2 regions of the Acinetobacter sp. CIP 101966 genome follow, and region 1 is predicted to be linked to the other one. Evidence: predicted binding sites of a transcription regulator. Region 1 holds the regulator's gene; the other holds the start of a gene.
What was found. Region 1 encodes PhoB, which activates phosphate uptake and scavenging genes when phosphate is short. Its sites were predicted from a motif close to TGTCATNAANCTGTCATAA; they were not measured.
Positions count from the first base shown of each region.

Region 2: a site for PhoB is predicted at 1,573-1,591, ahead of F891_RS04845 (inorganic phosphate transporter). Genes of this name have one in related genera too.

Region 1 covers NZ_KB850164.1:194,903-199,113, forward strand. The annotation lists gene phoR (phosphate regulon sensor histidine kinase PhoR) at 1-1,116, opposite strand, end outside; gene phoB (phosphate regulon transcriptional regulator PhoB) at 1,142-1,852, opposite strand; gene F891_RS16360 (TetR/AcrR family transcriptional regulator) at 2,102-2,779, opposite strand; gene F891_RS16365 (SDR family NAD(P)-dependent oxidoreductase) at 3,003-3,851, shown strand; gene F891_RS16370 (MATE family efflux transporter) at 3,969-4,211, opposite strand, start outside.
Region 2 covers NZ_KB850159.1:403,326-407,536, reverse strand. The annotation lists gene metH (methionine synthase) at 1-1,102, opposite strand, end outside; gene F891_RS04845 (inorganic phosphate transporter) at 1,639-3,258, shown strand; gene F891_RS04840 (transposase) at 3,526-4,211, opposite strand, start outside.

The DNA of each region.
Region 1 (4,211 bases):
GGCAGATTCGCCATCATCATGCCAGCCGATGGTGATGGTGCCGCCTTTAGGCGTATACTTGATGGCATTGGTAATCAGGTTGCTAAAAGCGCTAGCCAGTTCCATATCTGAACCGATCAGATCGCAATGACTGTCAATGTCCAGATTCAGGGTATGACCATAATCAATATTATAGGCCTGGGCATCATCGAATAGCTGGTTCATCAGACTCGGCATTTCAATGATCTGGTTTTTGGCAATATTCTTATCATTTTCCAGACGTGACAGCAGCAGCAGGTCGTTGACCAGTGCATTCATGCGTCGGGTTTGCGACTGCATTTGATCAAAAGCGCGTTTCCAGCGTGGATTGATATCTTCCTGATCGGTAAAGGTTTCAATATAGCCACTGAGTACGGTCAAAGGAGTGCGCAGTTCATGGGAAATATTGTCGACGAAATCCTTTCGCATCTGTTCCAGATTGTGCATCCGGGTCACATCATAAGCGACCAGTACCCGACTTTCTCCGCCAAAACGGGTCATTTTAACCTGCACATAGTGGTCTTCAAACAGCGAAGAACGCATTTTCAGGCCGTCGGGAGATTCATCAATATGGTGATAATATTCGATAAAGCTCGGTTGGCGTAACAAGGTCAGGATATTACGGCGACGGTCATCACTGGAGATTCCGAGCAGACGTTCAGCCGCCGGATTCCACCATTCAATCTGCTGGTTTTCATCAAGCAGCACCACAGCTTCTTGCAAGGCCACCAGCGAAGATTGTGCACGATCAATCAGTTCGACCATTTCCGCCTGAACAATCCGTTCCTGACGTTGGGCGCGATAAACATTGAAAAGTAGCGCACCCCAAATCCCGCCAATATTCGGTGGAACATCATAAGGGCGATTGGAAATCCATTCATTGACCAGATATAAGGAACGCATTTGGGTCGCAAAGAATGCCACGAAGGCAATTACGATACAAATCCAGAAATACCCAATCCCAAAACCGATAAAGCTGGCGATAATTAGGAAAAAAGCCAGTAGGCGTAAATCCTGCTTCGCAAAATCCCATAAACTGCTGTAACGGATTCTTTTGTGTTCGCGTGCCAGTTCGGGGACAGGGTAGGGTTCATACATAAAACAAGATTTACCTTAAAAGATATTAACCTAAAGCGACATCTGAACGGGTCGAAAAGCGATAGCCTGTTCCGCGAACGGTCTGTACAAAACGGTCTACACCATAAGGTTCCAGCACTTTACGCAAACGGCGGATATGCACGTCGATGGTCCGGTCTTCAATATAAACGTTACCGCCCCACACCTGATCCAGCAATTGCGCACGGGTATAGGCACGTTCCGGATGGGTCATAAAGAATGCCAGCAAACGGTATTCAGTCGGCCCCATTTCCAGAATGTTATTGCCAAAATTCACCCGCTGGCTGACCGGATCCAGAATCAGACCATTGGCATCAATGGTTTTTTCACCGCTCAGGGCATTGGCGCGGCGAAGCACCGCCTTAATCCGGGAGACCAGTTCCCTAGTCGAGAATGGCTTGGTCATGTAGTCATCGGCACCGGCATCCAGACCTTGTACCTTATGGTCTTCTTCACCGCGCGCTGTGAGCATGATCACCGGAATTTCCGAGAGGCTTTCATCACGTTTCAGACGACGACACAGATCTACACCGCTGACACCACCCGGCATCATCCAGTCCAGCAAAATCAGTGCCGGACGCTGATCCACAATCATCTGATGCGCCTGCTTGGCATCTTCTGCCTGTAAGCACTGAAAACCGGCCATATCCAGAGAGGTATGGATCATTTCCCGAATCGGGAGCTCGTCATCGACGATTAATATGTAGTCATCTTTCACAACGCAATACCCTATTTCATGTAAACGGTGAACCGTTTTATATTTATGACAGGCTTATTACAAAGACTAATTATGACAGTATCATTGCAGAAAGGGAAAAACTGCTGAAATTCGAAAAGATTTGTGACAAATATAGCGCGGAAACTTGTTAAAAAATCATAAATTAATTTTACTCATTTTCGTAGTACAGCATAAAGATTGCATTTACTACAGAAGAGATAGAAATCTATTAAACACATGATTTAAAATCTATTTTTTCTCTGAATATGACTCGAGCAGCGCCAAAAAAACCACACTACAAGACGATAAAACTTCCTCAAGCGAATGCTTAAAACCGCTCATCACCCAACGAATAGCAATTTGGGTGACATAGCCATTCAAACCGGTCGAAACCAGGGAAATTTCCTGCTCACTGCGATTTAATTGCGGCATCATCAACATGACAAAGGCATGAATCATGCGGTCGAAACGTGACATGGTTTCATGAATAGTGGCCTGATTATGCAGTTCCTGCACCAGCATGGCATCAATATAAATGATCCTGGCCATACGTGGATTGTCACGCAGGGTAGTGAGCAAAGCGGTCAGACCCGCCTCGATCATTTTTTTTGGATCGGTGGAGGCCTGCATCATGGCCTGCATGACATTCTGTTGCAGCTCATCAATCAGTTTTAAGAAAATGGTCTGAAACAGATGTTCGCTTTTCTTGAAAGATTCGTAAAAATAACGTTCGGTCAGCTTGGCTTCATTGCAGATATCTTTGACCGTAACTGAAAAAAAGCCGTGACGGCCATAGGCTTCAATCCCCGCTTCGATCAGCTTTTCACGACGTGCCTGCTGCCTTTCAGCCATCGACAGGCCTTTAAACTGACGTTCCTTGCTCTTGGAGGGGCGTGATTTTGCTGCTGAGTCGGTTGAATCAGTCATAAGGCCTATGTGCTCATCTGCATGAAGATTTTGAATATCTTAGCAATAAATCACGCTTAGACCTATATGGAAATGCTGCCCTGAAATTTGGCCTTTAAAGATAGGAGATAATTATTGACAATCCATATTGTCAAAACTATATTGAGGATCTGTGCTAACTCCTGAAACAACATAACAAGATCCTGCTGTCATGGAATGGCAGTTCTTTACATAAGGAAATTGAATGAAAAATTTTAACAATAAAGTCGCTGCGATTACCGGTGCCGGTTCAGGTATTGGCCAGCAACTGGCAGTATTACTGGCTCAGCAGGGTTGTCATTTGGCCCTCAGTGATATCAATGAACAGAGTTTGGCACAAACGCTCGAATTGCTTAAAGAGAGTGATGTCCGTGTCACCATTCAGAAAGTAAATGTGGCTGAACTGGAACAGGTGCGTAACTGGGCGGCACAGGTCGAACAGGATCATGGCAGTATCAATATGATCTTTAACAATGCCGGCGTTGCACTGGGTTCAACCGTTGAAGGGGCATCTTATGAAGAGCTGGAATGGATCGTCGGAATCAATTTCTGGGGCGTGGTTTACGGTACCAAAGAATTCCTGCCATTGATCAAGAAAACTGGCGATGGTCATGTCATCAATATTTCCAGCCTGTTTGGTTTAACAGCTCAGCCGACCCAGTCTGCTTATAATGCGACCAAGTTTGCAGTACGTGGTTTTACTGAATCCCTGCGTCAGGAACTGGACATGGAAAATTGCGGAGTCAGTGCGCTCTGTGTGCATCCGGGCGGGATCCGTACCAACATTGCCAATGCAGCAAAAATGAATAACAGCCTGCTGACTTTAGGTATGAATCCGGAAAAATCGGCCCGTAATTTTAATAAATTATTGCGTTGTCCACCTACAGAAGCTGCCCGTCAAATTCTGGAGGCGGTACAAAAAGACAAGCGCCGTCTGCTCATCGGCAATGATGCCAAAGCGATAGACCTGATTCAGCGAATCTTGCCGACCGGTTATCAGCATGTCACTGCACTGGCGACCCAATTTGGTAAAAGAAAGAAAAAGTCTGCTTAAGAAATTGTAAAACAGACCCGCGAAAGCGGGTTTTTTTATCGCTGTGATAGGGGCTAATTTTTTGCAAATGAGAGTATTAACTCCTGTAATGCTTTAGGCACGTAAAAAAACCTGCATCTAAATCAACGCTTCAACCGTTTTTTTCTTCCAGACCAACTGGTAATACAGTCCCTGCAAAATACACAGGCTGACAAAGGCCAACGCGTAGGCATACCAGATACCTTCCAGACCCCACCACCGGCTAAACAGATAAGCGGCGGGAACTTCAATACAGAGAATGGCAAAAATGTTGATTAACATTGGCACGGTCACCGTACCACTCGAGCGCATGATTGAAGCAAAAATGGCACTGGCGCCAAA
Region 2 (4,211 bases), on a different contig from region 1:
ATTTTTTCGAACCGGTGACGTTGGTACGTTCACCGACGTTCACAAACAGTGAATCTTTGGTGATGTTAAATGGCTCTAAACCGCTTAAACGACAGGCAGGTTCAATTTCAGGAATTTGACGAGGGGTAATGCCTGCAACAGCATTTGCAATCGCGCGGATATGATCCGGCGTAGTACCACAGCAACCACCGGTAATATTAATTAAGCCACTTTCTGCAAATTCTTTAATAAAGGCTGCAGTTTCTTCCGGCGTTTCATCATATCCACCGAAGGCATTCGGCAAGCCAGCGTTTGGATGTGCTGAAACAAAGGTATTGGCAACGTCAGACACGGTTTTAACGTGTGGACGCATCGCATCTGCACCTAGGGCACAGTTAAAGCCGATAGAAAGTGGCTCTGCATGGCGCATCGAGTTCCAGAAGGCTTCAGCGGTTTGACCAGTCAATGTACGACCTGATGCATCCGTGATCGTACCTGAAATCATGATTGGCAATTCATAGCCCAATTCTTTAAAGACTTCTTTCACTGCAAAAATTGCGGCCTTGGCATTCAAGGTATCGAACACGGTTTCGATCAGGATGATGTCTGCACCACCTTCGATCAAGGCTTTGGTTGATTCAATATAGTCAACTTTGAGCGCATCAAAAGTGATGTTACGGAACGCCGGGTCATTCACGTTTGGAGAAATAGAGGTGGTACGCGATGTCGGACCAATCACACCTGCCACAAAGCGTGGTTTTTCAGGCGTTGAATATTTGGCACAGGCTTCTTTGGCCAGACGCGCTGCTTCACGGTTAATCTCGGGAACCAGATCTTCCATGTGGTAATCCGACATTGAAACGCGGGTACCGTTAAAGGTGTTGGTTTCAATAATGTCGGCGCCAGCTTCCAAGTAAGCTTCATGAATGCCTTGAATGATTTGTGGCTGAGTCAGCGCCAGCAAATCATTATTACCTTTGAGATCATAGGCCCAGTCAGCAAAACGCTCACCACGATAATCGGCTTCTTCCAGTTTATGGCGCTGGATCATAGTACCCATCGCACCATCGATAATTAAAATTCTTTTGGCAAGAAGTTCTTTTAAAGTGGTAAGTGTAGACATTCAAACTTTCTCAGCAGAAATCAAAAAAAACGACGCTAATCTTAGCAGATTAGTTGGCTGATTTCTGCTGAGATTGCTCAGAATGATGGATAAGCATGATATGAAAATTTGATAAGTCATCTAGAAAAACAACAAGTTTTAACATCCGGATCAGAAAATATTGCAATCTCTAATCTGATTCGATGTCTTTGAGACAGTAAACAAAATCAAAAAATTAAGCTGATGCTTTTATTCATGAAATTGTCATATTGATGGCTTATGCTGTGCAAATGAAACTTTTGCTCAGCTTGATGACAGGCAGGGCGTAAATCGTTTTGGTAGCAAAATATGTTGAGTTTTTAAGCTTGAAGAAGCTGGAATCTTATCTTAAGTAAATGATTTATAAAATCAAAATCTAGTGTTTTAGTCGGAATTAAACAGGACGAATAGCAGCAAGAAAATCCAAATAATTGCTTCATATGACAGCAGTTTGTCATATAATTGTCACAATTCAACTGAACAATATGGGGATTCTTGAATCCTCTATTCCTGCTTGCATGAATCCTAATCAAACTCCCGTAGATTCAGCACACGGGTCGGCTTCCCAAAAGTCGACCAATGTTCATGTGCCAACACCGAAATTCTTTATGCCGGTGTTCCTGACTCTTATTATCACTACGCTGATTTATATCGGCTTCCAGTTGTCTGCAGATTTAGCGCATGTACCGGCCTTGGGCTTGTATTCAGTTATTTTGTTAGCGACGGCACTTTTTATTGCGTTGAGCTTTGAGTTCGTCAATGGCTTTCACGATACCGCCAATGCTGTGGCCACAGTCATTTATACCAATGCACTTTCAGCTCCTGTCGCAGTGATGTGGGCCGGCTTCTGTAATTTCCTTGGGGTTATGGTCGCCAGTGGTGCGGTCGCTTACGGCATTATTGCGTTATTGCCGGTCGAGCTGATCATGAATGTCGGCTCCGGAGCAGGCTTTGCCATGGTCTTTGCCATGCTGATCGCAGCAATTCTCTGGAATCTGGGAACCTGGTTTCTCGGTATTCCGGCATCCAGTTCACATACCCTGATCGGTTCGATTCTGGGTGTGGGCATCATGAACTATATTCTGAATGCCGGTACTGGCGCTTCAGGTATAGACATGGAGCAAGTCATGAAAGTCGGTAAGGCGCTATTATTCTCGCCTTTAATCGGTTTTGCATTTGCTGCAATTGTGTTCCTGCTGGTGAAAAAAATCTTCAAGCGTCAACTGGAATTGTTCCAGCCACCTGAAGGTAACAAGCCACCGCCACCATTGATTCGTGCCATGCTGATCTTTACCTGTACTGGGGTGAGTTTTGCCCATGGTTCAAATGACGGTCAAAAAGGTATGGGCCTGATCATGCTGATTCTGATCGGCTGTGTACCGTTGGCGTACTCGCTGAACAAGAATCTGGATGCACAACATATTCAATCTTTTGGTCAGTTATCTGCACAAACAGCGGATGTGATCTATCCAAATCATCAGGATATTCCGGATGAACAAGCTCGTGATGTGATCACCAAGTACATTCAGACCAAGGAAATTACCCCTGAAGTCGTGCCTGCATTGGCAAGCTTGACGGATCATCTGGGTGAAAAAGTTGGTAGCTATACCAGTATTAAGGATGTTCCTGAAGCTCAAGTGTCTGAATTTCGCAACGACATGTACCTGAGCACCACAGCATTTAAACGTCTGGATAAAGCAGAAGCTTTACCAACAATGAGTGCTGCACAGGAAAAAACAGTAGATGAATACCGTGACAATCTGGATTCATTCCTGCAATACATCCCGACCTGGGTGAAAGTGGCGACAGCCTTGGCACTTGGTCTGGGTACGATGGTCGGCTGGAAGCGTATTGTCGTGACTGTCGGGGAGCGTATTGGTAAACAGCATATGACTTATGGTCAGGGTATGTCTGCCGAACTTGTTGCGATGTCAACCATTGCGGCAGCAGATGGCTTTGGTATGCCGGTATCCACTACCCATGTATTGAACTCTGCAGTAGCAGGTACCATGGTGGCGAACAAGTCAGGTCTGAACTTCCAGATGGTGAAAACCATTCTGTCTGCCTGGGTCTTTACCTTGCCAGCAACGATCTGTCTGTCAGGCGGTTTGTATTGGGTACTTTTAAAAGTGTTCTAAGTTATTTAGACATAAAAAAAGCTGCTCTAGAGCAGCTTTTTTTATGGGTGATTTTTACTTCTCCCTAACCCTCACTTGCGCTTCGTTTTAAAAGTGGTGCTTTAAAACTTGCTCAGGAGAGGGGACTACATTAATTATTCAAATAAAGAAAATTTAAATTAAATAGTATTCATTTTATTAGAAAACGATATTTTTAGATGTTTGCTACTACTAATTTGAATCCATTGGGAAAGCTCCCTCTCCCTTTGGGCATAGGTATCTACACATCTATGAGATACCTAATGCCATTGTGGCTATCTCATTGAGTTCATCTATTGAATATTCCGAGAGCAGTTGAAGAGTGTTCAGTAAAATCGAAAGCCCTGCCAATAAGGCAGGTGCACTTTCCAACCTACCTCTTTTCTGCTGCCGACCTGAAAGACGGGTGAGAAATACACGAATTTTCTGATGGTGTTCATCTTCAGAACGCTGGATTCGCCAAGTTAAAACACAAGCCATACAGCTAATCAGTAACCGCCTTAAAATGGCTTCAGGTCTGGTCTGAAGCCATGCTTCAATATCATGACCTGCCTGCTTGAGCAGCTTGAAATAGCATTCAATTGTCCAGCGCCAGTAATACCAGGTCGTCATCTCTACCGTAGTAATCTCTGATGGAACATTGCTGATTAGTGACCATCTTGCGACGGTCTTATCCTGATCATCTTTCACTACGGCAACAATTAATCTGGCTTCAATCGCACTCCCTGGCTGGGGAGCAACCCGTTGGCCTGAATCGTCATTTCTCTTCGGTTTTGCTGCACGTGTTATCCGGATAGCAGTTTCTCCCACATGCAACATATGCCGGTTTCCTTTATAGGCAATCGGCTGGACCTGCTGCGTTTCTACTCGTTCTGCGGCTTCTGCAACTTTGCATGTTTTGCCCTGATGCTCAATTCGATGGCCTTCTTTCGCCC